Regions from separate parts of the Streptomyces sp. NPDC091292 genome, predicted to be linked through region 3. Evidence: riboswitches for the same ligand, from Rfam matches in the RefSeq annotation. Region 3 holds a riboswitch; each other region holds the start of a gene.
What was found. Region 3 has a riboswitch for thiamine pyrophosphate ahead of thiC (phosphomethylpyrimidine synthase ThiC). Riboswitches for the same ligand answer to the same signal wherever they lie in the genome.
Positions count from the first base shown of each region.

Region 1: another riboswitch for thiamine pyrophosphate. It lies ahead of thiO (glycine oxidase ThiO); the one in region 3 lies ahead of thiC (phosphomethylpyrimidine synthase ThiC).
Region 2: another riboswitch for thiamine pyrophosphate. It lies ahead of ACIQNU_RS26260 (thiamine ABC transporter substrate binding subunit); the one in region 3 lies ahead of thiC (phosphomethylpyrimidine synthase ThiC).

Region 1 is NZ_JBIVUQ010000001.1:1,296,206-1,306,664, reverse strand. It holds gene ACIQNU_RS06415 (hypothetical protein) at 1-340, opposite strand, end outside; gene metF (methylenetetrahydrofolate reductase [NAD(P)H]) at 386-1,306, opposite strand; gene thiE (thiamine phosphate synthase) at 1,428-2,066, opposite strand; gene ACIQNU_RS06400 (Rv2175c family DNA-binding protein) at 2,183-2,548, opposite strand; gene ACIQNU_RS06395 (NAD(P)/FAD-dependent oxidoreductase) at 3,520-4,764, opposite strand; TPP riboswitch at 4,847-4,959, shown strand; gene thiO (glycine oxidase ThiO) at 4,957-6,225, shown strand; gene thiS (sulfur carrier protein ThiS) at 6,222-6,476, shown strand; gene ACIQNU_RS06380 (thiazole synthase) at 6,482-7,276, shown strand; gene pknB (Stk1 family PASTA domain-containing Ser/Thr kinase) at 7,366-9,297, shown strand; gene ACIQNU_RS06370 (deoxyribonuclease IV) at 9,326-10,198, shown strand; gene ACIQNU_RS06365 (sulfite oxidase-like oxidoreductase) at 10,211-10,459, opposite strand, start outside.
Region 2 is NZ_JBIVUQ010000010.1:213,387-223,845, forward strand. It holds gene pyrH (UMP kinase) at 85-861, shown strand; gene frr (ribosome recycling factor) at 1,078-1,635, shown strand; gene ACIQNU_RS26250 (phosphatidate cytidylyltransferase) at 1,635-2,783, shown strand; gene rlmN (23S rRNA (adenine(2503)-C(2))-methyltransferase RlmN) at 2,915-4,021, shown strand; TPP riboswitch at 4,095-4,213, shown strand; gene ACIQNU_RS26260 (thiamine ABC transporter substrate binding subunit) at 4,294-5,400, shown strand; gene ACIQNU_RS26265 (ABC transporter permease) at 5,376-7,082, shown strand; gene ACIQNU_RS26270 (ABC transporter ATP-binding protein) at 7,082-8,143, shown strand; gene ACIQNU_RS26275 (hypothetical protein) at 8,184-9,350, opposite strand; gene ACIQNU_RS26280 (ABC transporter ATP-binding protein) at 9,332-10,069, opposite strand; gene ACIQNU_RS26285 (aspartate aminotransferase family protein) at 10,284-10,459, opposite strand, start outside.
Region 3 is NZ_JBIVUQ010000012.1:159,668-170,126, forward strand. It holds gene hisC (histidinol-phosphate transaminase) at 1-745, opposite strand, end outside; gene ACIQNU_RS28510 (LacI family DNA-binding transcriptional regulator) at 1,227-2,348, shown strand; gene ACIQNU_RS28515 (metallophosphoesterase) at 2,590-3,648, shown strand; gene ACIQNU_RS28520 (hypothetical protein) at 3,830-4,693, shown strand; gene thiC (phosphomethylpyrimidine synthase ThiC) at 4,805-6,664, opposite strand; TPP riboswitch at 6,657-6,813, opposite strand; gene ACIQNU_RS28530 (YibE/F family protein) at 6,885-8,402, shown strand; gene ACIQNU_RS28535 (SsgA family sporulation/cell division regulator) at 8,525-8,962, opposite strand; gene ACIQNU_RS28540 (IclR family transcriptional regulator) at 9,062-9,829, opposite strand; gene ACIQNU_RS28545 (DUF5326 family protein) at 10,025-10,237, opposite strand; gene ACIQNU_RS28550 (cupin domain-containing protein) at 10,437-10,459, opposite strand, start outside.

The sequences.
Region 1 (10,459 bases), on a different contig from region 3:
CGTCGGCGGACTCCAGGTCGGAGACCTGGAGGGTGGGCTCCTGGCGCCCGCCCGAGCCGGTCCTGCGGCGCTTGCTGCCGCCCGGCCGACCGCCGATGGCCCAGCCGGTCGAGAACCCTCGGCGGAACGACAGCGTGACGTACGTCTGACCCACCGCGAAGGCGATGGCGCCCAGCGCGATCACCGGGACCGAGGGGATCAGGACGCCGAGGACGACGCCGAGGAAGCCGCAGAAGGCGAGCGCGCGATAGCGCAGTCGCGCCTTGTACTGGAGCAGCACCTCACCGAGCAGCCACAACGCGACGATGCCGAACGCGATGTACAGGACCGTCCAGCCCATGTACGCCCCTCTCCTGCGGTCGGTGCCCCACCGCGTACGGCCGGTCTAGACCTGCGGGTGATGCAGCCCCAGATTTTCGTAGATCTCCAGTGTCGCCGTCGAGTTGTTGAGCGTGATGAAGTGCAACCCGGGGACACCTTCGTCCAGCAGCCTCGCGCAGAACTCGGTCGCGAACTCGATGCCAATGGAGCGTACAGCGGCCGGATCGTCCCGCGCCGTGAGGATCCGCTCTTTCAGCGCGGCGGGGAAGGAGGCGTTGCTGAGCTGCGCCAACCGTTCCAACTGCTTCACGCTGGTGACGGGCATGACCTCGGGGATGATCGGGGTCGCGCAGCCCGCTTCGGTGACGCGGTCGCGGAGCCGGAGGTATGACTCGGGGTGGAAGAACATCTGCGTGATCGCGTAGTCGGCGCCCGCGCGGCACTTGTCCACGAAGTGCCGTACGTCGGACTCCTCGTCCGCCGAGCGCGGATGGGTCTCGGGGAAGGCCGCGACGCCGACGCAGAAGTCGCCGGACTCCTTGATGAGCCGGACCAGCTCGGCCGCGTACGTCAAACCCTCGGGGTGCGCGATCCAGTCGCCCATCGGGTCGCCGGGCGGATCGCCGCGGACAGCCAGCATGTTGCGGATCCCGGCGTCGGCGTACTGGCCGATGATGTTGCGCAGCTCGGCGAGGGAGTGGTTCACGGCGGTGAGGTGGGCGACCGGCGTCAGCGTCGAGTCCTCGACGATCTGCTCGGTGGCCTTCACGGTCCCCGCGCGCGTGGAGCCGCCCGCGCCGTACGTCACGGAGACGAAGCTCGGGGCGACCGCCTCGACCCTGCGCAGCGCGTTCCACAGGTTGCGCTCGCCCTTCGGGGTCTTGGGCGCCCAGAACTCGAAGGAGTAGGTGGTTTTGCCCGACGCGAGCATGTCGCGCACCGTGGGTGCGCGATCCGTCCTGGTGGAAGCTGTGCCGAAGGCCATACCGGCAGGTTAGCCAGGTGACGGGAGTCCCCCAACCGGGCGCATGGCTTTTGTCGCGAATGCCGGACTGTTGTCCACGCCTCGGACACCCGGCCGGCGAGGGCCGGACGGAGGGGGAAGGTCAGCCGGCTGCCCGGAGGCGCTTGGCGAACTCCGCCGCCGCGGCTCCCGGGTCGTCCGCCTCGGTGATGGCCCGTACGACGACGACCCGGCGGGCGCCCGCGTCGAGCACCTGGTCGAGGTTGCCGAGGTCGATGCCGCCGATGGCGAACCAGGGGCGGTCGGTGCCCAGGGACGCCGTGTGGCGGACGAGGTCGAGGCCCGGGGCGTGCCTGCCCGGCTTGGTGGGGGTGGGCCAGCAGGGGCCCGTACAGAAGTAGTCCATGCCGTCCTGGGCCGCGGCGGCGTCCGCTTCGGCGGGGGCGTGGGTGGAGCGGCCGATGAGGATGTCGTCGCCGAGGATCGCGCGGGCGGCCGGGACGGGGAGGTCGCCCTGGCCGAGGTGGAGGACGTCGGCGCCGATGGCGTGGGCGATGTCCGCGCGGTCGTTGACGGCGAGGAGGGTGCCGTGGCGCCGGCAGGCGTCGGCGACGACCTGGAGGTGTTCCAGCTCCTCGGCCGCCTCCATGCCCTTGTCGCGCAGTTGCACCACGTCGACGCCCTGGGCCAGGACGGCGTCCAGGAACTCCGGGAGGTCGCCGCGGGTCGTTCGGGCGTCCGTGCAGAGATAGAGCCGGGCGTCGTCGAGACGGTTGGACATGGCGAGGTCCCCCCTGGGCGGTGTACGGCGTGTCAGTGGCGTACGGAACCCGGCCACGACGGCGAGGGCCGTGGTCCGGGGTCCGTACGCGTACGGTTGTGCGTTTGTGCGTTTGCTCAGACGGCGAGCGCCTGGGCGCGGCGCTTCACCTCCGTGCCACGATTCTCGCTGAGCGCCTGCGCGGGGGTGCCGGGCAGGGTCGGGTCGGGGGTGAAGAGCCACTCCAGCATCTCTTCGTCGCTGAAGCCGTCGTCCCGCAGGAGCGTCAGGGTGCCGGTGAGGCCCTTGACGACCTTGTCGCCGTCGATAAAGGCGGCGGGCACGTGCAGCGCCCTGTTCTCGCCACGGCGCACCGCGATCAGCTGGCCCTCCTTGACCAGCTGCCGGACGCGCGTCACCTCGACGCCGACCTGTTCGGCGATGTCGGGGAGGGTGAGCCAGGCGGGGACGAGAGCATCGATCTTTGCGTCAATCTCGGTCACGTGTCCAAGGTTGCCATCTAGCTCTGACAGCGGAAAGCCGGACGCCGTCCCGGCGGGGTGACGGGAACCCTGGCATGGGCCCCACCGACCCGCCCTCCGTACGGGTGGGGCACCGCCTGGCTGCACCGCGCACCGCGTCCCGCTGCGGCGGCGGAGACAGAACGCGGCTGCCGCCGGGGTCGCAGCAGGCGGCCGGGCCGGCTCGGCACTGCCGAACCACCACATCCGCGTCCCGCCATCGCGGCGGAAACGCAACCCGGCTGCCGCCGGGACCACGGCAAACGGCTTGGGCACGCTTGGCACCGCCGGACACCATGTCCCGAGTCCCGCCACCGCAACTGAGAGAGAACCCGGCTGCCCCCAGGGACCACACCGAACAGCCCTACCAGCCCGGCACCACCGAAATGCCACCGCCGCGACGGACACAGAACCCGGCCACCGGCAGGCCGCACCGAACAGCCAGCCGACTCGGCACCGCCGGAACGCCACATCCCACTTCCCACCATCGCGGCGGAAACAGAACCCGACCGCCGCCGGGGACCACACCAATCAGCCGGACCGGCCCGGCACCGCCGCACCACGACAACCCGTGCCCCGCTACCGCGGCGGAGACAGAGCCCGGCCACCGCCGGAACGACCTCAGAGCCGCCAAGGTGGTCCGGCGCCGTAGGGCTGCGCTGCTCCACGGCCCGCCCTCTCGGCGGACGCAGCACCACACAGCCATGCCCGCCCGGCACTACCGGAACACGACATCCCGCCTCCGGCGGGGCCGTGACGCCAAGCCGAGGCCGCACCAAACCGTCGCGTCGACTTCCGCGCCGCCCGCGCACGGCATTCCGGCGTCGTGGCGGAAGGAGGCTTCGGCCGGCACCCGGACCCTTGCCAGTCCACCCGGCACTCACACCTGCGCACCGGGCATCGCTGCGGGCGGATGGGTGGGCGGATGGGTGGGTGGGTGGTCTTCAGCAGAGCTATCTCGTCGCTGATTTCAAGGGGCGCGACGCGTCCGGGAGGAGGGCTGTGTTCATCAGCGTCGCTGATTCGATCAGCTTTCGGCCCTGGGCCAGGTCTCGGGGGCGGCCCACCGCCAGGACCGCGATCAGGCGGTCGTCACGGAGCCAGCAGACCGACCATGCCGCGCCGCTGGGGCTGCCCCGCCATACGGTCGTGTCGGCGCCCCCGTGATGTCCGGCGTACTGCACGAAACGGCCGAACTGCTCCGACCAGAAGTACGGCACCGGGTCGTACACGGCACGTGTCTCGCCGATGATGTCGGCGGCGACCGTGCGGGGGCCCTGGAGGGCGTTGTCCCAGTGGTGGACGAGGAGTCGCGTGCCGTAGCGCGCGGAGGGGAACGAGGCGCAGTCGCCGACCGCGTACACATCCGGTACCGACGTCCGCAGCCGGTCGTCCGCGACGACCTCCCGCTGCGCGCCGAGCGCGATCCCGGATCCGGCGAGCCACCCCGTGGCGGGCCGCGCCCCGATACCCACGACGACGGCGCCCGCGCGCAGCGCCGTGCCGTCGTCCAGGACGACCGCCCCCGGCTCGATGCGCGCCACGCGCGCGTGGGTGCGCAGTTCGGCGCCGGCGTCCGCGTACCAGTCGGTCATCGGCTCGGCCACCTCCGCCGGCAGCGCCCCGGCGAGCGGGCGCCCGGCCGCCTCGACCACGGTCACCGCGCACCCCGCCTCGCGCGCGGCGGTGGCGAACTCGGCGCCGATCCAGCCGGCGCCGACGACCACGATGTCGTGCTGCGCGGCGAGTACGGGCCGCAGCCGCTCGGCGTCGTCCAGCGTGCGCAGCAGATGCACCCCGGGCACCCCCTCGGCGCCGGGCAGCTGAATCGGTTCGGCGCCGGTCGCGACGACCAGTACGTCGTACGGGACGGGCCCCGACTCGGTGTCCAGCTCGTGGTCCCCGGGGCGCACCCCGGTGACCTCCAGGCCGAGCCGCAGCTCCACGCCGAACGCATCGAAGTCGATGTCGAAGGCGGAGCCCTCGGCCTTGCCGAGCAGGACCGCCTTGGACAGCGGTGGCCGGTCGTACGGCTGATGCGGCTCCGCGCCGATCAGCGTGATGCTCCCGGTGAACCCCCGCTCGCGCAGCGCCACCGCCGTCTGCACCCCGGCCATGCCCGCGCCCGCGATGACGACGCGTCCACCCACGCGCGGGCGCCCCGCCGTCCCGTCGTCCACCTGCGTCTGCTCGCTCACGCGATCACCATAAACAACTGACGTTCAGTCAGTCAGGTGGTCGGGCCCGTGACCTCTTGCACACCACGGGCTAGGGTGGCCATGTAGCACTCGCGGGAGCCCGGACGGACCGGGCTGAGAGGGAGGCTGGGCGGCCTCCGACCGTACGAACCTGATCCGGGTCATGCCGGCGAAGGGAGGGGCTGGACGCCCATGTCGCGTACCTCCGACACCCCAAGCGACACCTCAAGCAACTCGAACCCCATAGAGAACAGCACCGAGAGCAGCACCGAGAGCAGCACCGAGAACACCAGCGACGGAAACGCCTCGGACGTACTGGTCGTCGGGGGCGGCATCATCGGGCTCGTGAGCGCCTGGCGGGCCGCCCAGCGCGGACTCCGTACGGCGGTCGTGGACCCCGAACCCGGTGGTGGCGCCGCCCAGGTCGCGGCCGGAATGCTCGCCGCCGTCACCGAACTGCACTACGGCGAGGAGACCCTGCTCGGCCTCAACCTCGCATCGGCGCGCCGCTATCCGGAGTTCGTCGCCGAACTCACCGAGGCGACCGGACTCGACCTCGGCCACCGCGTCTGCGGCACCCTCGCCGTCGCGCTCGACGCCGACGACCGCGCCCACCTCCGGGAGCTGCACGCCCTCCAGAGGCGCTGCGGCCTGGAGTCGGAGTGGCTGTCCGGGCGCGAGTGCCGGCGGCTTGAGCCGATGCTCGCGCCGGGCGTACGCGGCGGCCTGCGGGTCGACGGTGACCACCAGATCGACCCGAGACGGCTCGCCACGGCCCTTCTGACGGCCTGCGAGCGCGCCGGGGTGGTCTTCCGCCGTCAGTGGGCCCGACGGCTCTCAGTGGTACGGGACCGGGCCGCCGGAACCGTCCTGGCCGACGGCTCCCGGCTCACCGCGGATCAGGTGGTCCTCGCGGCGGGCAGCCTCAGCGGCCGGCTCGCGGGCGTACCCGCCGCCGTCCTGCCGCCGGTGCGCCCCGTGAAGGGCCAGGTGCTCCGGCTCACCGTGCCGCGCCGGTACGCGCCGTTCCTGAGCCGGACCGTACGGGCCGTCGTCCGGGGCAGCCACGTCTACCTCGTACCGCGCGAGAACGGCGAACTGGTCGTCGGCGCCACCAGCGAGGAGCTGGGCTGGGACACCACGGTCACCGCGGGCGGTGTGTACGAGCTGCTGCGGGACGCGCACGAACTGGTGCCCGGCATCACCGAACTGCCGCTGACCGAGACCCGCGCGGGCCTGCGCCCCTGCTCACCGGACAACGCGCCCCTGCTCGGCCCGACCGATCTGCCGGGCCTGCACCTGGCCACCGGCCATTTCCGCAACGGCGTCCTGCTGACGCCCGTCACCGGCGACATCGTCGCCGAGGCCCTTGTCACCGGTGAACTCCCGGCCGAGGCAAGGCCCTTCGCACCCCAACGCTTCGGCGCCAGCGCGCCCGTACCCGTGGAGCTGCCCGTATGACCGCGTCGGTACCACCGTCGACCTCCCCCTCGCTCCCCGCCTCCGCCTCCGTCTCCGTCTCCGTCAACGGCGAGGCGCGTGACGTGCCGGCCGGCACCACCCTCGACGTGCTCGTCGCGACGGTCGCCCCGGCACCGTCCGGTGTCGCCGCGGCCCTCAACGAAACCGTTGTCCCCCGCGCGCGGTGGTCCGCCACCACGCTCGCCGACGGCGACCGCGTGGAAGTCCTCACCGCCGTCCAGGGAGGCTGACCGCCATGGCCGACGATCCGCTTGTCATCGGCGGTACGTCCTTCACGTCCCGGCTGATCATGGGTACGGGCGGTGCGCCCAGCCTCGACGTCCTGGAGCGGTCCCTGATCGCGTCCGGCACGGAGCTGACGACGGTGGCGATGCGCCGCGTCGACCCGGGCACCCAGGGCTCGGTGCTCTCCGTGCTCGAACGGCTCGGGATCCAGGTGCTGCCCAACACGGCGGGCTGTTTCACCGCCGGTGAGGCCGTGCTGACGGCACGCCTCGCGCGCGAGGCGCTCGGTACGGAGCTGGTGAAGCTGGAGGTGATCGCCGACGAGCACACGCTGCTGCCCGATCCGGTGGAGCTTCTCGACGCGGCCGAGACCCTGGTCGACGACGGGTTCACCGTGCTGCCGTACACCAATGACGATCCCGTGCTGGCGCGGAAACTGGAGGACGTGGGGTGTGCGGCCGTGATGCCGCTGGGGTCGCCCATCGGGTCCGGGCTCGGGATCCGGAATCCGCACAATTTCCAGTTGATCGTGGAGCGGGCCGGGGTGCCGGTGATTCTGGACGCGGGGGCCGGGACGGCGTCCGACGCGGCGCTCGCGATGGAGTTGGGGTGTGCCGGGGTGATGCTCGCGTCGGCCGTTACGCGGGCTCAGGTGCCGGTGTTCATGGCGGAGGCGATGCGGAAGGCCGTCGAAGCGGGCCGGCTCGCCTCCCGGGCAGGGCGGATTCCCCGGCGCCTGTACGGCACCGCCAGCTCTCCCACGGAGGGCCTGGCCTCCCTCGACCCGGAGCGCCCGGCCTTCTAGGTCGCAGGCGTCACAGGTGTGCTTCAGTCGTGGACCCGTCCCGCCACTGTCCGGTCAGGCCGAGCGCGGCGCCTCGTAGACTCGCGGGCGTGGACACGACCCTTCAGGACCCGCTTGTCGGGCAGGTGCTCGACGGCCGGTACCGCGTCGACGCACGTATCGCGGTCGGCGGGATGGCCACGGTCTACCGGGCCATGGACACCCGCCTCGACCGTGTGCTCGCGCTCAAGGTGATGCACCCCACGCTGGCCGCCGACGTCTCGTTCGTCGAGCGGTTCATCCGTGAGGCCAAGTCGGTGGCGCGGCTGTCGCACCCCAATGTGGTCGGTGTCTACGACCAGGGCGCCGACGGGGCGTACGTGTACCTGGCCATGGAGTACGTCGCCGGGTGCACCCTGCGGGACGTGCTGCGCGAGCGCGGGGCGCTGCGGCCGAGGGCGGCCCTCGACATCCTGGAACCGGTCCTGGCCGCGCTCGGCGCCGCGCACCGGGCGGGGTTCGTGCACCGGGACATGAAGCCGGAGAACGTCCTCATAGGGGACGACGGCCGGGTCAAGGTCGCGGACTTCGGTCTCGTACGGGCCGTGGACACCGTGACGAACACGACCGGCGCCGTCCTCGGCACCGTCTCCTATCTCGCCCCGGAACAGATCGAGCACGGCACCGCGGACCCCCGTGTCGACGTGTACGCGTGCGGGGTGGTCCTCTACGAGATGCTGACGGGCGCCAAACCGCGCTCCGGCGACTCCCCCGCGCAGGTGCTCTACCAGCACCTCAACGAGGACGTACCGCCGCCGTCGGCCACCGTGCCGGGGCTGCCGTACGAGCTGGACGACCTGGTCGCGGCGGCGACCGCCCGTACCCCCGAGGTCCGGCCGCACGACGCGGTGGCCCTGCTGGCGCGGACCCGTGAGGCGCGGGCCGGGCTCACCGACGCGCAGTTGGACGCGGTGCCGCCCCGGGCGCGGGCCGAGGACGGGCGGGACATCTCCGACGACCGTACGAGCGTCATCCCGCGCGCGTTGGCGTTTCAGATGCCGTTGCCGGTGAACGAGGACGACGACGCGGACGGATTCCACCGCACCAGCCGCCTGGAGATGCCGCCGCCGTCCGGTCCCGCGCCCCGCTACCGGCGCTCCCGGCGCGGCCCGCTCGCGGCCGTGGTCGCCGTGCTCCTGGTGCTCGGTCTGGGCGCCGGTGTCTGGTACATCAACTCGGGCCAGTTCACGAAGGTCCCGGCGCTGCTCACGCAGTCCGAGGCGGACGCCAGGAAGCGGCTCGCGGACGCCGGTCTCGACGTGGGTGAGGTCAAGCGCGCGTACAGCGACACCGATCCGAAGGGCACCGTCGTCGCCACCGACCCCGCGGCGGGGACCCGTATCCGCGACAACGGCAAGGTCGGGCTGACGCTCTCGCTGGGCCCCGAGACGGTGAAGGTGCCCGATGTCGAGGGCCTGCCGCTGGCCGGCGCGCGGACCCGGCTCAAGGACGCCGGACTCGAACCGGGCATGGTCACGCAGGAGTTCAGCGACGCGATCGACCAGGGCGCCGTGATCCGTACGGACCCGGCGGCCCGGGAGTCCCGCAGGGCCGGCTCGGCCGTGGCCATCACCGTCAGCAAAGGCGCCCCCGTGGACGTCCCCGATGTGACGGGCGAGTCCGTGGACGACGCGACCGAGGAGCTGACGGACGCGGGCCTCAAGGTGGAGATCGCCACCGAGCAGGTCACGTCGGAGTTCGACGCGGGCGAGGTCGCCCGGCAGTCCCCCGGCGCCGACAGCCAGGCCGCCGAGGGCGACACGATCACGCTGACGGTCTCCAAGGGGCCCGAGATGGTCGAGGTCCCGGACGTCGTGGGACAGAACGTGGACGACGCCAAGCGGACGCTGGAGAGCGCGGGCTTCAAGGTCAGCGAGGACCGCGGGCTGCTGGGGCTGTTCGGCGACACCGTGAAGAGCCAGTCCGTGGAGGGCGGCGACGAGGCGCCCAAGAACTCCACCATCACCCTCACGATCCGCTGAGGTACGCGCGCGTGACACCCTGAAACGTGTGACCAGCACCCAGTCCCGTAACCCCGTCGGCGGCCATGTCCCCGTGGCGGGCGGCCTCGCGAAGGTCGGCATCGGCTACGCGCGCGAGATGGGCGACGAGACCATTCAGGTCTTCGTCGCCAATCCGCGCGGGTGGGCGACCCCCGCGGGCAACCCCCGGCAGGACGAGGAGTTCCGCGCGACCTGCGCCGCCGAGAACATCCCCGTGTACGTCCACGCGCCGTATCTGATCAATTTCGGCTCGCACACCGAGGCGACCGTCGACCTGTCCGTGGAGTCGCTGCGGCACTCACTGCGCCGGGCCCGCGTGATCGGCGCACTGGGCGTCGTCGTGCACACGGGCTCCGCGACCGGCGGCAGGCCGCGCGCGGTGGCCCTGGCGCAGGTACGGGAGCGGATGCTGCCGCTGCTTGACGAGCTGACGCACGACGACGACCCGTATCTGCTCCTGGAGTCGACGGCGGGTCAGGGCGCCTCGCTCTGCTCACGCACCTGGGACTTCGGGCCGTACTTCGACGCGCTGGACGCCCATCCGAAGCTGGGCATCTGCCTGGACACCTGCCACATCTTCGCCGCGGGGCACGACCTGACCGGCCCTGACGGCATGGCGCAGACGCTCGATCTGCTGGTGGACACGGTCGGCGAGGGGCGGCTGCGGCTGATCCACGCCAATGACTCGCAGGACGTGGTGGGCGCCCACAAGGACCGGCACGCGAACATCGGCGCCGGGCAGATCGGCGAGGAGCCGTTCCGGGCCCTGATGCGGCATCCGGCGACCGAGGGCGTGCCCCTGATCGTCGAGACGCCCGGGGGCAAGGAGGGCCACGCGACGGACGTGGCGCTCCTCAAGAAGCTCCGGGGTACCCCATAGAGGTATACGGCATCACAGCTCGGGGCCGTCCCCTGGCTCCTCCTGATAGGAGTAGCGCTGCTCGCGCCAGGGGTCACCGATGTTGTGGTAGCCCCGCTCCTCCCAGAAACCCCGGCGGTCGGCGGTCATGTACTCGATACCCCGGACCCACTTCGGGCCCTTCCAGGCGTACAGATGGGGCACCACGAGGCGGAGCGGGAAGCCGTGCTCGGCGGTGAGCAGCTCGCCGTCCTTGTGGGTGGCGAACATCGTCCGCTCGGT
Region 2 (10,459 bases), on a different contig from region 3:
GTTGCCACCAACACCCCACCGGCAATGGCCTTCTTCGTATGTGCACCACGTATACGTGCACCAAGTAAAAGGGGCGAGAACTCCATGACCACCAAAGCCCAGGGCGCCGAGAAGGGCGCGAAGAGCGGCGACGGCAAGATCGCCGGGCGCTTTCTGCTGAAGCTCTCAGGCGAGGCGTTCGCCGGCGGCGGGGGACTGGGCGTCGACCCCGACGTGGTGCACAAGATCGCCCGCGAGATCGCCGCCGTCGTCCGGGACGGCGCCGAGATCGCCGTCGTCATCGGCGGCGGCAACTTCTTCCGCGGCGCCGAACTCCAGCAGCGCGGCATGGACCGGGCCCGCTCCGACTACATGGGCATGCTCGGCACCGTCATGAACTGCCTCGCCCTCCAGGACTTCCTGGAGAAGGAAGGCATCGACTCGCGCGTGCAGACCGCCATCACCATGGGACAGGTCGCCGAGCCCTACATCCCGCTGCGCGCCGTACGGCACCTGGAGAAGGGCCGCGTCGTCATCTTCGGCGCCGGTATGGGCATGCCGTACTTCTCCACCGACACCACCGCCGCCCAGCGCGCCCTGGAGATCGACGCCGAGGCGCTCCTCATGGGCAAGAACGGCGTCGACGGGGTCTACGACTCCGACCCCAAGACCAACCCCGACGCGGTGAAGTTCGACGCGCTCGGCTACGGCGAGGTCATCACCCGGGACCTCAAGGTCGCCGACGCCACCGCGGTCACCCTCTGCCGGGACAACAAGCTGCCCATCCTCGTCTTCGAACTCCTCACCGAAGGCAATATCGCCCGCGCCGTCAAGGGTGAGAAGATCGGCACGCTCGTGGGCGACCAGGGCTCCCGGACCTGACCCAAGGCCGCCCGGGACGGTTCCGGGCAGCACCCTGGAGGAACCTGGGCAGCACCCCGGAGGAGTCCGGGGACCGCTCTGGAGGACCCGGGGGCCGCCCTCGCCCTGGAGGGATGGACAAAGCCCTGCCGGTCGGGAACCGTGCAGGAAAAGACACGACGCAGCCGGCCGCCGCCCACGGGAGCCGGGCCTACTCAAGACACGCAGGAGCAAGTGGTGATCGAAGAGACCCTCCTTGAAGCCGAGGAGAAGATGGAGAAGGCCGTCGTCGTCGCCAAGGAGGACTTCGCCGCGATCCGCACCGGCCGTGCGCACCCGGCGATGTTCAACAAGATCGTGGCCGACTACTACGGCGCGATGACGCCGATCAACCAGCTGGCCTCGTTCTCGGTGCCCGAGCCGCGTATGGCCATCGTGACGCCGTTCGACAAGAGCGCGCTGCGCAACATCGAGCAGGCCATCCGCGATTCGGACCTCGGTGTCAACCCGAGCAACGACGGAAACATCATCCGGGTGAACTTCCCGGAGCTGACCGAAGAGCGCCGCAGGGACTACATCAAGGTCGCCCGCACCAAGAGCGAGGACGCGAAGATCTCGATCCGCGCCGTGCGCCGTAAGGCCAAGGAGACCATCGACAAGCTGATCAAGGACGGCGAGGTCGGTGAGGACGAGGGCCGCCGCGGCGAGAAGGAGCTGGACGACACCACGGCCAAGCATGTCGCCCAGGTGGACGAGCTGCTGAAGCACAAGGAAGCCGAGCTGCTCGAAGTCTGATGAACGACTCTTCCTGGGGCGCGCCGTCGCAGGCCGGGTACGCCGGGCCATGGGCCCCGGCCGACCGGGGACCCGCCCGGGGGGCGGCCCCGGCGGGTCCTGCATACGATGCGCATGAAGCCCTGCATCCTTCAGAGAAGCGGCCCATGCCCACCGTGCCCGACATACCCGCGCCCGGCGGGAACCAGGACGACGACCGGGGGGCCGCTCGGCTGAGCGGTCCCCCGGGCCGCGACGACAGCCTCCACCTGTCACCGCCGCCGGTGACGCCGCACAGGTCACAGGAGCCCATGCCCAGCGCCCCCCAGCCGCCGCCCTCCGCACCGCAGAAGAAGAGCGCGGGACGTGACCTGGGCGCGGCCATAGGAGTCGGCGTCGGACTCGGTGCGGTCATTGTCGCGTCGCTGTTCATCGTCAAGGCCGTGTTCGTCGGTGTCATCGCGGTCGCCGTCGTCGTCGGTCTGTGGGAGCTGACGTCGCGGCTCAAGGAGCGCAAGGGCATCGAGGCGCCCCTGATCCCGCTCGCCGTCGGCGGCGCCGCCATGGTCGTCGCCGGGTACGCGCGCGGTGCCGAGGGCGCCTGGGTCGCGATGGCGCTCACCGCGCTCGCGGTGCTCGTCTGGCGGATGACGGAACCGCCCGACGGCTATCTGAAGGACGTCACGGCCGGCGTTTTCGCCGCCTTCTACGTGCCCTTCCTCGCGACCTTCGTGGCGATGATGCTCACCGCTCACGACGGGCCCCAGCGGGTGCTGACCTTCCTGCTCCTGACCGTCGTCAGCGACACCGGCGCCTATGCCATCGGCTGGCGCTTCGGCAAGCACAAGCTCGCCCCGCGCATCAGCCCCGGCAAGACGCGCGAGGGCCTGATCGGCGCCGTCACCTTCGCGATGGCGGCCGGCGCGGTCTGCATGCACTTCCTCATCGACGACGGCACCTGGTGGCAGGGGCTGCTCCTCGGCCTCGCCGTCGCGGCCAGTGCCACGCTCGGCGACCTCGGCGAGTCGATGATCAAGCGGGATCTCGGTATCAAGGACATGGGCACCGTGCTGCCGGGGCACGGCGGGATCATGGACCGGCTCGACTCCCTGCTGCCGACGGCGCCGGTGGTGTGGCTGCTCCTTGTGGTCTTCGTGGGGTCGGCCTGAGCTGCATAGTGCCGGTCTGATCTTCGTACGGCCGTCTGACCTGCGCTTTTCCCGTCAAGAAGGTGGTCCGGGGGCTCGTTGTCCACAGGGTGGCGAGCCCCTTCTCGTATCTCTGCGACACTGGTACGACCATGCCAGTACCCGGAGAACTCACTTTCGTCGCGCCCCGTGGAGCCAAGAAGCCGCCGCGGCACCTCGCCGATCTCACGCCCGCCGAGCGCAGGGAAGCCGTCGCCGCGGTCGGTGAGAAGCCGTTCCGTGCCAAGCAGCTCTCGCAGCACTACTTCGCGCGGTATGCCCACGATCCCGAGCAGTGGACCGACATCCCGGCGGCCTCGCGCGGCAAGCTCCAGGAAGCGCTGCTGCCGGAGCTGATGTCCGTCGTACGGCACATCAGCTGCGACGACGACGCCACCCGGAAGACTCTGTGGCGGCTGCACGACGGCACGCTGGTCGAGTCCGTCCTGATGCGCTATCCGGACCGGGTCACCATGTGCATCTCCTCGCAGGCCGGCTGCGGAATGAACTGCCCGTTCTGCGCCACCGGGCAGGCCGGGCTCGACCGCAATCTGTCGACCGCCGAGATCGTGCACCAGATCGTGGACGGCATGCGTGCCCTGCGCGACGGCGAGGTGCCGGGCGGCCAGGAGCGGCTGTCCAACATCGTCTTCATGGGCATGGGCGAGCCCCTCGCCAACTACAACCGCGTCGTCGGCGCCATCCGCCGGCTCACCGACCCCGAGCCCGACGGCCTCGGTATCTCGCAGCGCGGCATCACCGTCTCCACGGTCGGCCTGGTCCCCGCGATGCTCCGCTTCGCCGACGAGGGCTTCAAGTGCCGCCTCGCCCTGTCGCTGCACGCGCCCGACGACGAGCTGCGCGACACCCTCGTGCCCGTCAACACCCGCTGGAATGTCCGCGAAGTCCTCGACGCGGCCTGGGAGTACGGCGCGAAGTCGGGCCGCCGCATCTCCATCGAGTACGCGCTGATCCGCGACATCAACGACCAGGCGTGGCGCGGCGACCGGCTCGGGCGGCTCCTCAAGGGGAAGCGGGTGCACGTGAATCTGATCCCGCTGAACCCGACGCCCGGCTCCAAGTGGACGGCGTCCCGCCCCGAGGACGAGAAGGCTTTCATCGAGGCCATCGCGGCGCACGGCGTGCCGGTCACCGTCCGGGACACCCGCGGTCAGGAGATCGACGGCGCCTGCGGCCAACTCGCGGCCTCGGAGAGGTAGACCGGCGCCGGAAACCTCCCGTGGACCTGCCGGTGAACGCTGCGGGTACGCTGGGGCCGGTACGTACATCTTCATATTCCGACAGGGGAGCGCCACAGCGCTGAGAGTGTGGCAGCCGGGGAACCGGTGGGCCGCAGACCCTCTGAACCTCGCCCGGGTCATTCCGGGTAGGAAGTTCGGTCACCACTCAAGCTGTTGCGCCCTGCCCGCGTACCCCCGAGGTCGCGGGCAGGGCCGCGTCTCTTCCTGGTCCACTCCAGGAGGACATCTCAGTGAGCACCATCAGGAAGTTCTCGGTCGTCGCCCTGGCGACCGGGCTCGGCATCGGCACGCTCGCCGCATGCGGCGGCGGATCCGGCGACGGCGCGTCGGGCACGGGCTCCGGGTCCGGCTCCGGGTCGAAGACGGTGACGCTCGTCAGCCATGACTCCTTCGCCGCGTCGAAGAGCGTGCTGAAGGACTTCGAGAAGCAGTCCGGCTACCAGGTGAAGATCCTGGAGGACGGCGACGCCGGACAGGCCGTCAACAAGGCGATCCTCACCAAGGACAACCCGCAGGGCGACGTCTTCTTCGGCGTCGACAACACCCTGCTGTCCCGCGCCCTCGACAACGGCCTCTTCCAGCCGTACGAGGCCAAGGGCGCCGACCGGATCCGGCCCGAGGTCCGCGCCGACCAGGCCGGGCACCGGGTGACCCCGATCGATTCCGGCGACATCTGCGTCAACTACGACAAGAAGTACTTCACCGACCACAAGCTCGCGCCGCCGCAGTCCCTGGACGACCTGGCGAAGCCCGCGTACAAGAACCTGCTCGTCACCGAGAACGCGTCCACCTCCTCGCCCGGTCTCGGCTTTCTGCTCGGCACCGCCGCGCGGTACGGCGACGAGGGGTGGCAGGGCTACTGGGACAAGCTGAAGGCCAACGGCCTCAAGGTCGTCGACGGCTGGGAGCAGGCGTACAACGAGGAGTTCTCCGGGTCGGCCGGCGGCAGGAAGGCCGGGGGCGACCGGCCGCTCGTCGTCTCGTACGCGTCGTCGCCGCCCGTCGAGGCCATCTACGCGCAGCCGCAGCCGAAGGAGGCACCCACCGGTGTCGCCACGGGCACCTGCTTCCGGCAGGTCGAGTACGCGGGTCTGCTGAGCAACGCCAAGAACCCGGCGGGCGGCAAGGCGCTCATCGACTTCATGGTCGGCAAGGAGTTCCAGGAGGACATGCCGCTGAACATGTTCGTGGACCCGGTGAGCGAGGACGCGCAGGCGCCCGCCGACTTCGCCAAGTACGCGGTGGAGATCAAGGACCCGCACACCATGGCTCCCGAGAAGATCGCGGCCAATCGTGACCAGTGGGTCAAGGCGTGGACAGCTCTCGTACTGAAGTAGCGGCCGAAGCAGCGGCCGAAGTAGGGGGCGGCTCCCGTACGGGAGTACGGAGGAACGCGACGCGGCTCGGGCTGCTCGCCGTGCCCGTCGCGTTCTTCGCGCTGTTCTTCGCCTATCCCGTCACGGCGATCGTGGCCCGTGGGCTGAAGGTCGACGGGGTGTGGCGGCTGGGGCGGATCGGTGAGGTCCTCGCGCAGTCCGACGTCCAGCACGTGCTGTGGTTCACCACCTGGCAGGCGCTCGCGTCGACCGGGCTGACGCTGCTGATCGCGCTGCCGGGGGCGTATGTCTTCGCCCGGTTCGCGTTCCCCGGCAAGCAGATGCTGCGGGCCGTCGTCACCGTGCCGTTCGTGCTGCCCACGGTCGTCGTGGGCACCGCCTTCCTGGCGCTGCTCGGCCGCGGCGGTCTTCTCGACGGGCTGGCGGGGGTGCGCCTCGACACCACGGTCTGGGCGATCCTGCTCGCGCACGTGTTCTTCAACTACGCCGTCGTCGTCCGCACGGTCGGCGGCCTCTGGTCCCAGCTCGACCCCCGCCAGGAGGAGGCCGCACGGGTACTCGGCGCCTCACGGTTCGCCGCGTGGCGCACGACGACGCTGCCCGCGCTCGCGCCCGCCGTCGCCGCCGCGGCCCTCATGGTGTTCCTGTTCACCTTCACCTCCTTCGGTGTGGTGCAGATCCTCGGCGGACCCGGCTTCTCCACCCTCGAAGTCGAGATCTACCGGCAGACCTCGCAGATCTTCGACCTGGCCACGGCCGCCGTGCTCACCCTCGTGCAGTTCGCCGCGGTCGGCCTGATCCTCGCCGTGCACGCCTGGACCGTGCGCCGCCGCGAGACGGCGCTGCGCCTCGTCGACGCCGCCACGACCGCCCGCCGGCCGCGCGGCGCCGGCCAGTGGGCCCTCCTCGGCGGAGTCCTGCTCACGGTCACGGCCCTGATCCTGGTCCCGCTCGGCGTGCTGGTCCAGCGCTCGTTCGACGGGCCCGACGGCTACGGCCTCACCTACTACCGGGCGCTGACCTCGGCCGACGGCGGCATCTTCCTCGTCGCCCCCATCCACGCCATCGGGAACTCCCTCCTGTACGCGCTCGCGGCCACCGCCATCGCCCTCGTCGTCGGAGGACTTGCCGCCGCCGCGCTGACCCGCCGTGCGGGCCGTCTCGTACGCGGGTTCGACGCGTTGTTGATGCTGCCGCTCGGCGTGTCCGCCGTGACCGTCGGGTTCGGGTTCCTCATCACGCTCGACAAACCGCCGCTCGACCTGCGGACCTCCTGGATCCTGGTACCGCTCGCCCAGGCCCTCGTCGGTGTGCCGTTCGTCGTACGGACCATGCTGCCCGTGCTGCGCGCGGTCGACGGGCGTCTCCGGGAGGCCGCCGCCGTGCTCGGGGCGTCACCGCTGCGGGCCTGGCGTGAGGTGGATCTGCCGATGGTGCGGCGCGCGCTGCTGATCGCTGCCGGGTTCGCCTTCGCCGTGTCCCTGGGCGAGTTCGGGGCGACCGTCTTCATCGCCCGCCCCGACAACCCGACCCTGCCGGTCGCCGTCGCCCGCCTCCTGGGCCGGGCCGGGGACCTCAACTACGGCCAGGCGATGGCCCTTTCGACCCTGCTGATGGTGGTGTGCGCGGTGTCCCTGCTGCTCCTGGAACGCATCCGGACCGATCACACGGGGGAGTTCTGATGACGCTCAGCCTCGACGCCGCCACCGTCCGGTTCGGCGACCGGACCGTCCTCGACGGCGTCGGTCTCGATGTCGCCGAGCACGAGATCGTGTGCGTACTCGGCCCCAGCGGCAGCGGCAAGTCGACACTGCTGCGCGCGGTGGCCGGGCTCCAGGACCTCGACGCGGGACGGGTCCTGCTCGGCGGCCGGGACCAGAGCAGGGTGCCCGCGCACAAGCGGGGCGTCGGGCTGATGTTCCAGGACCATCAGCTCTTCGCGCACCGGGACGTCGGCGGCAATGTCGCCTTCGGGCTGCGGATGCGGGGCGCCACACGGTCCGAACAGGGCGCACGCGTCGAGGAGTTGCTGTCCCTGGTCGGTCTGCCCGGCGCGGGCGGGCGCGCGGTCGGCACGCTGTCCGGGGGCGAGCAGCAGCGGGTCGCCCTGGCTCGCGCGCTCGCGCCGAGCCCCCGGGTGATGCTGCTCGACGAGCCGCTGGGTCAGCTCGACCGGACCCTGCGGGAACGGCTCGTGGTCGAACTGCGGGAACTCTTCGCCGCGCTGGGCACCACCGTGCTCGCCGTGACGCACGACCAGGGGGAGGCGTTCGCGCTGGCCGACCGGGTCGTGGTGATGCGGGACGGGCGTATCGCGCAGAGCGGTACGCCGCTGGAGGTGTGGCAGCGGCCCGCCGACGCGTTCGTGGCCCGCTTCCTCGGCTTCGACAACGTCACCGACGCGACGGTGGCGGGCGAGCGGGCCGAGACGCAGTGGGGCAAGGTGCCGGTCCCGGCGGGGGCGCCCCAGGGGGCCCGTCAGCTCCTGGTACGCCCGGCCGGAGTGCGGCTCGTACCCGAACGGGACGGTCTGGCCTGCGCGGTGACGGCCCGTACCTTCCGGGGCACCCATGTCGCCGTCCACCTCCAGCCCGCGCACGGGCCGCGCCTGGAGGCGGCGTGCGGTCTGCGCGACGCGCCGGAACCGGGGGACCGGGTCGGGGTCACCTTCGACGCGACGGAGGTCGTCGTCCTGGGCCGTGACCCCGACCCGGCGCCGACCCCGGCCCCCGTCCCGTCCTGAGCACCGTCGATGCGGTGGCGCGGTCGGGTCGCCGCCTGCGTCAGCCCGCCAGCGGGGCCGCCGCCAGCTCCGCGATCAGCCAGGTCAGCGGGCCGAACAGCAGGAGCAGCGCGCCCGCGCGCATCGCGACGGCCGTGCGCAGCACCGTGGCGGGCGCGCCGAGCCGCAGCAGCGCCGCCGTCGTGTGGGACCGCGCGTGCTTCGCCTCGACCGACGCCATCCCGAGCGTCGCGAGCGCGCAGCCCACGACGAGCAGCGCGCCGAGCGTGCTCAGCGGACCGGTGTCCGGCTCGGTCCCGGTGTACAGCGTGGCGGCGGCGAACGCCCCCGACGCCACCGCGCACACGACACCCAGCGGGCGCCCGATACGGACCGCCTCCTGCTGGAGGACCCGGCCGCCGAGCAGCCGTACCGCGCCCGGCTTGCCCGCCTGGAGCAGCCGCCCGCACAGATACGTGAGCCCTGGCCCGGCGAGCGCCAGACCGACGGCCGTGACCGCCCAGCCCACCAGGACGCCCAGGGAGCTGCCCGCGAGCCCGCCGGGCAGCCGCAGCCCGGGGGCCGGTCCTGTGCGGCCCGCGTACGTCTCGACGGCGAGCCCCGCCGCGAGCAGCGCCACGCCCCAGGGCAGTCCGGCCGGCGGGCCGGCCGGGGCCTCGGGCCGGTCGGGGTCGTCCGTGTCGGCCGCGGCCTTGACCGGCCGGGGACGCAGCACCACGGCGGTGGTCACGGACGCGGCGATCGGTACCAGGGCGAGCAGCGTGAGCGTCCCGGCGAGCGGCAGCTCCCAGCCGGCGGCGAGCAGCCCGGAAGCGGCACCGTCGAACGGCAGCCCCGTCCCGTCGCCGCGCAGATGCAGGAAGAGCAGCAGCGCCACCACCGAGCCGAGCGAGCACGCCACGGCCGTCGACACGGCCGCGAGGACCATCCGCTGGACGGGCCCGAGCCCCACCGCGGACAGTCCGGGGCGCGGCTGGGTCGCCGGGTCGGTACGGGCGACGGAGACCGCCAGATACACGGTCGCGGCGAGCGGGGCGACGCACCAGGCGAGCCGGAGCGAGGAGCCGGGCGCTGCCTCGGGGTGCCCGAGCGCGTAGCCGAGCGTGCACAGGAGCAGGAAACCGGTACCCGCCGACGCCGCCGCGACCAGGAGCCTGCGGGCCTGGACGGAGGGGCGGGCGCCGCGCGTCAGACGGAGAGCGAGCACGCGGCCCGGCCCTCCTCCACCTCGACGGCGGGCAGATGCACCGTGGTGACGCGCCGCCCGTCGAGCAGCGACACGGTCCGGTCGGCCAGCGCGGCCGTGTCCGGGTCGTGCGTCGCGAGGACGACGGTGATGCCGTGCGAGCGCGCCGCGCTCATCAGCGTGCGCAGTACGTGGGTGCGGTCGGCGCGGTGCAGGGGAGCGGTCGGCTCGTCCGCGAACACCACCGACGGCATGGCGACCAGGGCGCGCGCGAAGGCGATCCGCTGGCGCTGCGCCTGGAGGAGGGCGTGCGGGCGCTTCCGGGCGAGGTGGCCGATGTCCAGGCGCTCCAGCCACTCAAGGGCCGCGGTCTTCGCGGCCCGGCGCGGGGTCCCGGCCAGCATCAGAGGCAGCGCGGTGTTCTCCCACGCGGTCAGCTCGGGGACCAGTCCGGGGCGCGGGTCGATCCAGCCGAACCGGTCACGGCGCAGCCGGTCGCGGACCATCGTGCTCATGGTGTGCACGGGCGTGCTGTTGAACCACACCTCGCCCTGCTGGGGCAGCAACTGCCCGGACAGACACCGCAGCAGCGTCGACTTCCCGCTGCCGCGCGGGCCGCTGACGGCGAGGATCTCGCCCTCACGGACCCCGAGCGAAACGCCCGTGAGCGCGGGCGAGCCGCTGTGCGAGAAGTGCAGGGCTCGCGCCCAGAGCACATCGTTGTCCGGCGGGGCCTCCATGGCGAACACCTCGGTTCCGTTCAGTTCCGCTCCCCCGTACGGGCGAACGAAGGCTGGGCCGATCGGTCACTCGGCACGGTAGGGAACCGCGGGCGGGGGTCCCGGGAAGCACACGGCCCGTGCGCGCCCTTCTCACTCGAATGGGCGCGCACGGGCCGGTGTCGTACAGCTGATCGGATCAGAATCGGTCGCCGGTTCGGAACCGGCCGTCGGATCAGAGCAGGGTCCACGCCTCCGTGAGGACACCGCGGACGATCTGCTCGATCTCGTCGAACGTGGACTGGTCCGAGATCAGCGGCGGCGAGAGCTGGATGACCGGGTCGCCTCGGTCGTCGGCCCGGCAGTACAGGCCGTTCTCGAACAGCTTCTTGGAGACATGGCCGTAGAGGA
Region 3 (10,459 bases):
CCGCCGTCTTCCGCAGCGCCGCCGCGACCGGCTCATGGGCGATGGCGAAACCGACCCGCAGCCCGGCGAGCCCGTACGCCTTCGAGAAGGTCCGCAGCACACAGACGTTCGGCCGCTCACGGTAGATCTCCACGCCGTCCGGCACCTGGGGATCGCGGATGAACTCCCGGTACGCCTCGTCGAGCACCACCAGCACATCGCCGGGCACCCGGTCGAGGAACCGTTCCAGCTCCGCCCTGCGCACCACCGTGCCGGTCGGGTTGTTCGGGTTGCAGACGAAGATCAGCCGGGTGCGCTCGGTGATCGCGTCCGCCATCGCGTCCAGGTCGTGCACCTCGCCCGGGGTCAGCGGCACCCGCACCGAACGCGCCCCGCTGACCTGCGTGATGATCGGGTACGCCTCGAAGGACCGCCAGGCGTAGATCACCTCGTCGCCGGGGCCCGACGTGGCCTGGAGCAGCTGCTGCGCGACGCCGACCGAGCCGGTGCCGGTGGCGAGGTGCGAGAGGGGCACGCCGAAACGGTCCGCCAGCTCGCTCATCAGCCCGGTGCACGCCATGTCCGGGTAGCGGTTGAGCGACCCGGCAGCGGCGACGGCCTGCTCCATCACCCCGGGCAGCGGCGGATAGGGGTTCTCGTTGGAGGACAACTTGTACGCGACCCGCCCCGCGTCCGCGGGCTTGCCCGGCGTATAGGCGGGGATGCCCTCCAGCTCGGCGCGCAGCCTGGGGTTCGTCTCGCTCACCGTCGTCCTCCTCGTGCGTCTGCGAACTCGCCGATCGGCATATGGCCCACCTTAAGAGGCGGGACGCCCGCTGCGAATGGCTGAACGGCCCCGGCTCCGGAGTCCGGCCGTCGAACGCCGGACTCCGGCCATCGGACTCCGGGCCCCGGCCATCGGACACCAACCCCGGAGACCCGCTGGATCACGCGGCCCGGGAGACCGCAATCGGCCCCGATTTCAGGGGGAGCATTTACTCCCCCGCCGCGCGCCGGTGGCTCGCGCCGTGGCGCGCATCCCCCGTGAAGGTGAGTTGAGACCTCTTCGAAACATGGCTCATTTGGCAGGCCCATACAGGCTGACAAGCGCCCAATCACTCGCTGGAGGCTCAACTCCCTTTGTTTGCAAGGCAATTGACCCCCATTCGCCATGCAGAAACGTGCCTGTCAACGCGTGAATATGCGTCCGCACCACCCCACCCCCTGAGCCCTACTATCGGCTCGCCATGACAGCAGCAGGGAAGCACCAGGTGAGCCGGGCGGAAACCTCCCGCCGTGGCGGCCGGCCGGGCCGAGCGGGCATCAGAGACGTGGCCGCCGCCGCCGGTGTCTCCATCACGACGGTCTCGGACGCCCTCAACGGGAAGGGCCGGTTACCGGACGCCACCCGACGCCACGTACGCGAGGTCGCCGACCGACTGGGCTACCGCCCGTCGGCCGCCGCCCGCACGCTCCGCACCGGTAAGTCAGGACTCATCGGACTGACCGTGACGACGTACGGGGATGAACCTTTCACCTTCACGGAATTCGCGTACTTCGCGGAGATGGCGAGAGCCGCGACCTCGGCCGCTCTCGCCCGGGGGTACGCCCTCGTGATCCTCCCGGCGACCTCCCGCCGCAGCCCGGTCGACGTCTGGTCGAACGTGGCGCTCGACGGCACGGTCGTCATCGATCCGTCGGACAAGGATCCGGTCGTCTCCGAACTCGTCCGCCAGGGCCTGCCCGTCGTCTCGGACGGCCGCCCCGGCGGCTCGCTGCCGGTCACGGCCTGGGTGGACAACGACCACGAAGCCGCCGTCCTCGGCATCCTCGACCATCTCGCCGAGGCCGGCGCCCGACGCATCGGCCTGCTCACGGGCACCACCACGGACACGTACACGCATCTCTCCACCACCGCCTATCTGCGCTGGTGCGAGCGGGTGGGGCAGGACCCGGTGTACGAGGCGTACCCCGCGCACGACCCGTGCGCGGGGGCCGTCGCCGCCGACCGGCTGCTCGCGCGCCCCGACCGGCCCGACGCCGTCTACGGTCTGTTCGACCCCAACGGCACGGACCTGCTCGCCGCCGCCCGGCGCTACGGACTGCGCGTCCCGGAGGACCTCCTCCTCGTCTGCTGCAGCGAGTCGACCGTGTACGCCACCACCGAACCGCCGATCACCACGCTCTCACTGAAGCCGCGCCGGATCGGCACGGCCGTCGTACAACTCCTCATCGACGCGATCGAGGGGATCGATTCGGACCAGCCCGTCGAGCAGGTGATACCGACGGAGTTGATCGTGCGCACGTCGTCCGAGCGGCGCCCGCCGCGCACGACCGTCAGCCCGCCGCGGTCTCCTTCGCAGGGGTAGCCCCACCTCCGGAAGGGTGGGGGACATCGCGAAAGGGGTGGGGGGCGCCTTCAGACCCGAGGCGACCTCCACCCAATTCGGGAGAAAAGCTCGGTGAGCCGGGGTCCTGCTCCGATTCACCACCCCTGGGTCATCACACAGCGCGATCCGCATTCCTATGATGGGCGGACGACACCGCGGGCCGCTGCGACCAGGCAGTCCGAATCCGGTGCAGTTGCGGCGCAAGGTGGTGGAGGGGTCGATGGTTCAGGGGGCCGGTCAGGGACCCGACGTACGGACGGCGACGCTGCGCGACTTCCGGGTGCCGGCGTACGTCCATGAGACCGGTCCGTCCGGCGCGCCCGGCGAGGGTGAGGAGCCGGCCGACGAGCCGGAGGGCTACACCCCCACCCAGCGCGACCTTCCGATCATCAACCGGGGGGACACCCTCCAGGTGCCGGTCGTGCCCGACCCCGTACCGGATCCGCGCGGTCCGGAAGGGCTCGGACCGCTGTATGTCGTCGGCGATGTGCACGGCTATCTCGACGAGCTGGTCGTCGCGCTGCGCGAGAAGGGCCTCATCGACGAGGCCGGCAACTGGTCCGCGGGCACCGCGCGCCTGTGGTTCCTCGGCGACTTCACCGACCGCGGCCCCGACGGCATCGGCGTCATCGACCTCGTGATGCGGCTGTCCGCCGAGGCCGCGGCGGCCGGCGGCTACTGCAAGGCCCTCATGGGCAACCACGAACTGCTGCTGCTCGGCGCCCGCCGCTTCGGCGACACGCCCGTCAACTCGGGCGCGGGCACCGCCACCTTCCAGGCCGCCTGGCTGCTCAACGGCGGCCAGAAGTCGGACATGGACCGGCTCCAGGACCACCATCTCCAGTGGATGGCCCGCCTCGACGCGATGGAGGCGGAGGACGGCCATCTGCTCGTGCACTCCGACACGACCGCCTATCTCGACTACGGCGACTCGATCGAAGCGGTCAACGACACCGTCCGCGAGACCCTGACGCGCAATGACGCCGACGAGTGCTGGGATGTCTTCCGCAAGCTCACCAAGCGCTTCGCGTTCCGCGACGAGTCGGGCCCCGAGGCCGCCCGCAAACTCCTCGCCACCTACGGCGGCACCCGCGTCGTCCATGGTCACAGCCCCATTCCGTATCTCCTCGGCGAGGTCGGGTCCGAGGACGGCGAGGGCGGTGCGGGTCCCACCGTCGAGGGACCGCATGTGTACGCCGACGGGCTGGCCATCGCCATGGACGGCGGAGTGACCATGGCCGGAAAGCTACTGGTCTGTCAGCTCCCCCTGGATAGCTGAGCGTTCCCCGGGCAGACGCAGAACCGGAGGGTCCCCCTGGCCGGGGAGCCAATTTTCGGAAACCCCCTGTCACCGTGTGCCGTGACCGCTCTACCATCGGCTTATCCGTAGCAGGCTCCCCTCCGTTTCTGCCCGACGGCTCGCAGCCATGCGAGCCCCAAGCCCTACGGAGCATCGGGGGATGCACATGAACAGCGTTCCGCAGCACCTGCTGAGTGAGGACCGCCAGGAGTACGAGCGGTTCCTCGACGAGGCGCTGCGCGCCGCCCCGTACCGACCTGAACTCCAAGCGGTCGGTCGTCGGCTCAACACCGAGCAGTTGCGCACCATGGCGCTCAACGCCACCGCGCTGATCACGGCCGCCGCCGCGGCCGAGTACCAGCAGTTCGTGCAGGTCCGTGAGGAACGGCGTGCGCCCTCACGGAGGACAGGTCCCGCCACCACAAGGAACGGATCCACGGAGTCCGGTTCGGGCACCGTGGGCATCGCCACCACCATGGGGGAGGTCACCGAGCCGGCGGGCGCCGGTGTCGTGGCCGTCCTCGCGGTCCTCGCGCCCGTCCTCGCGGGGGCGGCGGCCGTGATATTCCTCCTCGTCGGATACCTCCTGAGAGTGCTCGACCCCGAGCAGGCGTTCGCCCGGACCCTGCTCACCACGGGGTGGGTGTTCGGCGCGGTCACCGCGGCGGCGATCCTCGTCGCCGGGACCGGACTGCTGCTCACCGCCCTGCGCAACGACGCCACCTCGCTCCACGCCGACGAGGACGACGAACTCGACGAGAAGGTCGAACTGGCCAGAGAGGCGTGGCACGACGCGCTTCTGGAGCGCGGCATCATGCCGTTCCTCCGTGAGGCCCTCGCCGATCCGGCCGCGACGACCTCAGGGCCGTCACGCCCGGCCGCCAACCGGATGCCGCACCTGGGCTACAACCGTCCGGGCTTCAGCAGCCCGGACGGCGGATCGAACTCCGGTCCGCGCCCGAGCTATTCGAGCCCGGACTTCACCAGCCCGGACTTCGGCGGCCCCGACCACCGGCCGGACTAGCGACGGCCGGACTGGCGACGGCGGTACGGGGTCCCGGCCGACGGCGCCAGTGAGCGGTGGGGTTCCCCAGGAACCGGGCCCAGTGGCCCGGAACTTGGGGGCGCCATCGCCTCAGTCAACGAGCGGCAGATACACCCGGTTCCCGCTCGCCGCGAACTCCTTCGACTTCTGCCGCATACCCTCCTCGATCTCCACATCGGTACTCGCCGCGGTGCCCGATGCGACACCCGTCCCGGCAACCGCCCCTGCGCCCGAACCGCCGCCGTGCTCACGGCGGATGTCCTGCGAGATCTTCATCGAGCAGAACTTCGGCCCGCACATCGAGCAGAAGTGGGCCGTCTTCGCGGGCTCGGCCGGCAGGGTCTCGTCGTGGAATGCGCGGGCCGAGTCCGGGTCGAGCGCCAGATTGAACTGGTCCTCCCAGCGGAACTCGAAGCGGGCGTCGGACAGCGCGTCGTCCCACTCCTGCGCGCCGGGATGCCCCTTGGCGAGGTCGGCCGCGTGCGCCGCGATCTTGTATGTGATGACACCGGTCTTCACGTCGTCGCGGTTGGGCAGGCCCAAGTGCTCCTTCGGCGTGACGTAGCAGAGCATCGCGGTGCCCCACCAGGCGATCATCGCGGCGCCGATGCCCGAGGTGATGTGGTCGTACGCGGGCGCGATGTCCGTGGTGAGCGGGCCGAGGGTGTAGAACGGCGCCTCTTCGCAGATCTCCTGCTGGAGGTCGATGTTCTCCTTGATCTTGTGCATCGGGACATGTCCCGGGCCCTCGATCATCGTCTGCACGTTCATCCGCTTGGCGATCGTGTTCAGCTCACCGAGCGTCCGCAGCTCCGCGAACTGTGCCTCGTCGTTGGCGTCGGCGATGGAACCGGGGCGCAGCCCGTCGCCGAGTGAGTACGTCACGTCGTACGCCGCAAGGATCTCGCACAGCTCCTCGAAGTTCTCGTACAGGAACGACTCCTTGTGGTGCGCCAGGCACCACGCCGCCATGATCGAGCCGCCACGCGAGACGATGCCGGTCTTGCGGTTCGCGGTGAGCGGCACGAAGGGCAGCCGCACGCCCGCGTGCACCGTCATGTAGTCGACGCCCTGCTCGGCCTGTTCGACGACCGTGTCCTTGTAGATCTCCCAGGTCAGCTCCTCCGCTCTGCCGTCCACCTTCTCCAACGCCTGGTAGAGCGGCACCGTTCCGATCGGGACGGGGGAGTTGCGGAGCACCCATTCGCGGGTGGTGTGGATGTTGCGGCCGGTGGAGAGGTCCATGACGGTGTCGGCGCCCCAGCGGGTCGCCCAGGTCATCTTCTCCACCTCCTCCTCGATCGACGAGGTCACCGCGGAGTTCCCGATGTTGGCGTTGACCTTCACCAGGAACCGCTTGCCGATGATCATCGGTTCGATCTCGGGGTGGTTGACGTTGGCGGGCAGCACGGCGCGCCCCGCCGCGATCTCCGCCCGTACGACCTCGGGTTCGACGTTCTCCCGGAGCGCCACGAACTCCATCTCGGGCGTGATCTCGCCCCGCCGCGCGTACGCGAGTTGGGTCACCGGCGTCCCGGTGCGGCCCCGGCGCGGCTGCCGTGGCCGACCGGGGAACACCGCGTCGAGATTGCGGAGTCCGCCGCGCGGCGAGGTGTGCTTGATCCCGTCGTCCTCGGGCCGGACCGCCCGGCCCGCGTACTCCTCGGTGTCGCCGCGCGCGACGATCCAGTTCTCGCGCAGCGGCGGAAGTCCGCGCCGTACGTCGGTCCCGGTCGACGGATCGGTGTACGGCCCGGAGGTGTCGTACAGCGTGACCGTCCGGCCGTTGGTGAGGTGGACCTGGCGGACCGGCACCCGCAGATCGGGGCGGGTACCGGTCGCGCCGGTGACATAGCCCTTGTGCCAGCCGATTGACCTTTCGCCCGATTCACCCTGGTTTCCCGATTCGTCCTGATTTGAGGCGGGCGGGCGTGCGTCCTTGATGGTCATGTGACCTACTCCCTACGCCGGCATTACCCGGTAACAGGTTCGGCGGTCGACGCAGCGGATTCCGTAGGCCGACTCGTCGTGCGAGTACGTCCGTTTACGGAGGTCAGCGCCCTCTCAGCCCGGTGCTCCGAGCTCCCGCGTGTGCAAAGGTGCCTCCACGCTAGCGTCATATCGGGCGTGCTGAACAGTGGGCCTCCGGCGTTCTTGCGATGATCGGGCGGTGACGACCTCGCAGCAGCCCCCCGTTCCGCCGTCCGGCCCCGGCCCGCACGGCCCCGCCGACGGCGACCACGGCCACGGCCACCCGCACGGCGCGGGCCATGGGCATGGGCATGGCCATGGGCACGGTCCGGCCGCCCCGGTCTCGCGGCATCTGCGCAAGGTCATCGCCGCGATCCTGATCCCCTTCGCGGCGGCGGTCGCCGTGGGCCTCGTCGTGCTCTGGCCCGGCGGCGCACCGCCCCACGAGCGCACGGGCGTCGGCTTCGACCGGCAGACGCAGCAGGCGCAGATCACCCGTGTCGACCGCGTGGACTGCAGGTCCGTGAACGCCTCCGGCGACACCCCCACCGGCGACACGTCGACCGCCGAGGGCAGCTCGGCCCAGCAGCAGTCGACCGGCAGCTGCGGCAAGGCGACCGTCGAGGTCACCACGGGCAAGGACAAGGGCCGTACGTTCACGGAGATCGTGCAGCCCGACTCACCACGGCAGTTGCACACGGGCCAGAAGGTCATCGTCGCCTACGCCCCGGACGCGCCACGGGAGTTGCAGTACGCGGTGACCGATGTGGACCGGAAGATTCCGATGGCGCTGCTGGCCGGGATCTTCGCGGTCGCGGTGGTCGTGGTGGGCCGGCTGCGCGGGCTGATGGCGCTGGTCGCGCTGGCCGCGAGCTTCCTCGTGCTGACCTTCTTCATCCTGCCGGCGATCCTCCAGGGTTCGAATCCGCTGGTCGTCGCGGTGGTCGGGGCGAGCGCCATCATGCTGATCGCGCTCTATCTGTGCCATGGGCTGACGGCCCGTACGTCCGTCGCGGTGCTCGGCACGCTCGTGTCGCTGCTGCTGATCGGGCTGCTCGGTTCGCTGTTCATCGGCTGGGCCGCGCTCTCGGGCAACACCGACGACAACACCGGTCTGATCCACGGGCTCTATCCGTCGATCGACATGAGCGGTCTGCTGCTCGCGGGCGTCATCATCGGTTCGCTGGGTGTCCTCGACGATGTGACGGTGACGCAGACGTCGGCGGTGTGGGAGCTGCACCAGGCGGATCCGACGATGGGCCGGCGGGCGCTCTACCGCGCGGGCATCCGGATCGGCCGCGACCACATCGCGTCCGTCGTGAACACGCTGGTCCTGGCCTACGCGGGCGCGGCGCTGCCGCTGCTGCTGCTGTTCTCGATCGCGCAGAGCAGTGTGGGGACCGTCGCCACCAGTGAGTTGGTGGCCGAGGAGATCGTGCGCACGCTCGTCGGCTCCATCGGCCTGGTCGCCTCGGTGCCGGTGACGACGGCGCTGGCCGCGCTCGTGGTGGCGGCGGACCGGCCGGGCGAGGGAGCGGGCCCGGCGCTCGCCGGCGCGGGGGTGCCGGGCGGGGGCGTGGGGGTACAGGGCGGCCGGGGCGCGGAGGTGCCGGGCGGGGGCTCAGGGGCGCTTGGCGGCGCGCTGGGGGGGCGCGTGGACGCGCTGGGGGCGCGGGTTCCGATGCGGGGCGGACGGGGCAAGCGGCGCAAGCGCTGAAGCGTTACGGCAGGGCGGGTGCCCTGCGCGTGCGGTGCGTTCGGTGAAGCGTTACGGCGTCTTGGGCGCCGTGGGCCCGCGACCTCGCCCATCCCCTCGACCGTTCCCTCGGCCATCCCTGTTCACCCGGCGCTCTGCTCCTCGGCCAGGATCCGGTCCAGCGTCTCGTCGAGGAGGGATTCAAATCCGGCCAAAGAGCGCTCCTGCCCCAGGGGCACCAGCTTGTCCGTCCGGTCGAGAAACGCGATCAGTGGCGCGATCCCGGCCCGGAACACCGCCTGGTCGCTGCCCACCTGAAGCGTGATGAGGACCTCGCTGAGGAGGTCCTGGTCGCCGGGCGCGATGTGCACATCGCCGTCCCCGCAGGGTTCGGCGACCCCGTCGACCAGCAGTTCACGCCCGAACGTCCAGCTCACGGGCGCGTCTCCGGGCAGATGGAAGGTCAGCCGCACGGCATACGGATCGTCGCTCCTGTACCGCAGCTCGACGGGAATACGGAAGGTGAGTTCCTCGGAGACGAGAAAGCTCATCATGACCTCTGCGTGTACCGACTCACTCATCGCCTACCCCGTCGTGTGCTGTCGACTGGCCAGGAATCATCCCCCTGACGCTCATGGCATCTTGCTTAAAGTACACGACAGATCACAAGGAGTGAGTTTTCAGATGCTGATAGAGAAACCGAGTGTCTTTAGTAGCTTTCCCACCTCGACTTGGAGCAGGCCGATCGCCGGGAGCAACCGCTCCGCCTGATGTGCGGGCAGGGAGATCGCCATGGCCGCCACGGTGGAGCCCGCGGTGAGCGGAATCGCGGCACAGACCGTGCCGAGCGCGTACTCCTGATGCTCGACCACCGGCCGGGTCCGCTCCACCGCGGCGAGGCGCCGCAGCAGGGTCCGCTCGTCACGGACGGAGTACGGCGTGACATATCCCACGGGGTGCCGGTCGAGATGGTCGCGCCTGGCCTCTTCGTCGAGTTGGGACAGCAGACACTGCCCGATGGCGTGGGCATGCCCGGTTTCGCGGAAGTCGGCCCACTCCTGGACGGCCGGGTTGGCGGGGGTATCGGCGATCGCCACGACCTCGATCTCGCCCTCGCGGTAGACGGCGAAGTACACGGGCACACCGAGGGCGTCGCGCCAGTGCGCCAGCGCGTCGTTGATCATGCTGCGACGATTCTGCTGAGCGGCACCACCGCCCAGCCGCCGGGCCGCCTCGGCGAGCAGGAACACCCCTCGCTCACGGCGTACATAGCCTTCGTGGGCCAGGGTGCGCAGCAGGTGGTACGCGGTGGGGAGGGCGACCCCCGCCTCGCGCGCGAGTTGCTTCGCCGGCGCCCCGTCCGCGTGCGAGGCCGCGGCCTCCAGCAGGCGGAGGGCACGCTGCACCGACCCGATGAGGGTCGGGCGGCTGTCGTCGACCGTGGCCAAGGCGCACTCCGGAAGCGGGTGGGAATTCCGGACTGTAATGGTCCGCCCCGGACGATCAGGGCCGCCGGAGAAAACTTCCCCCGGGCGAGGGACTGTGCCTTGCGTCACGCGACGCCCGTGTCGTAGGGGCCCGTGGCGTGCGGTCCGTAGCATGCGGGCCGTGTCGGAGGCGTCGGCGAGCAGGGGCGTCGGCGGCTACCAGTCGCCGCGTGACGATGAACTCGACATGAACTTCCGTACCACGTAAACGAGTCCGGCGACCAGGGCCACGAACACCAGGACCTTGAAGAGCAGCCCCACCAGGAAGGAGAGGATGCCGACGATCAGCCCGCCGAACACGACCAGGGCGATGACCGGCACCGCGACCCACTTCACCCACCACGGCATGCCCGCGTAGATTTCTCGCACAGCCATCGTCCTGCCTCACTTCCGTACGTGCGCGGTGCCGCTTCCCACACCACCGCAGCCTTCGATTACCTGCCTTCGATGCTAGGTCGGCGCGGACGCCGGCGGATGCCGCCGATCCCTTGTCCTCCCCTGACCGTCCCCCTAGGGAACGCGGGAGCCGGCCCGGACGTTCCTGAACTGAGGGACGGTGGCTCGGTTGTCAGCCCTCGGGCGGCGAGAACA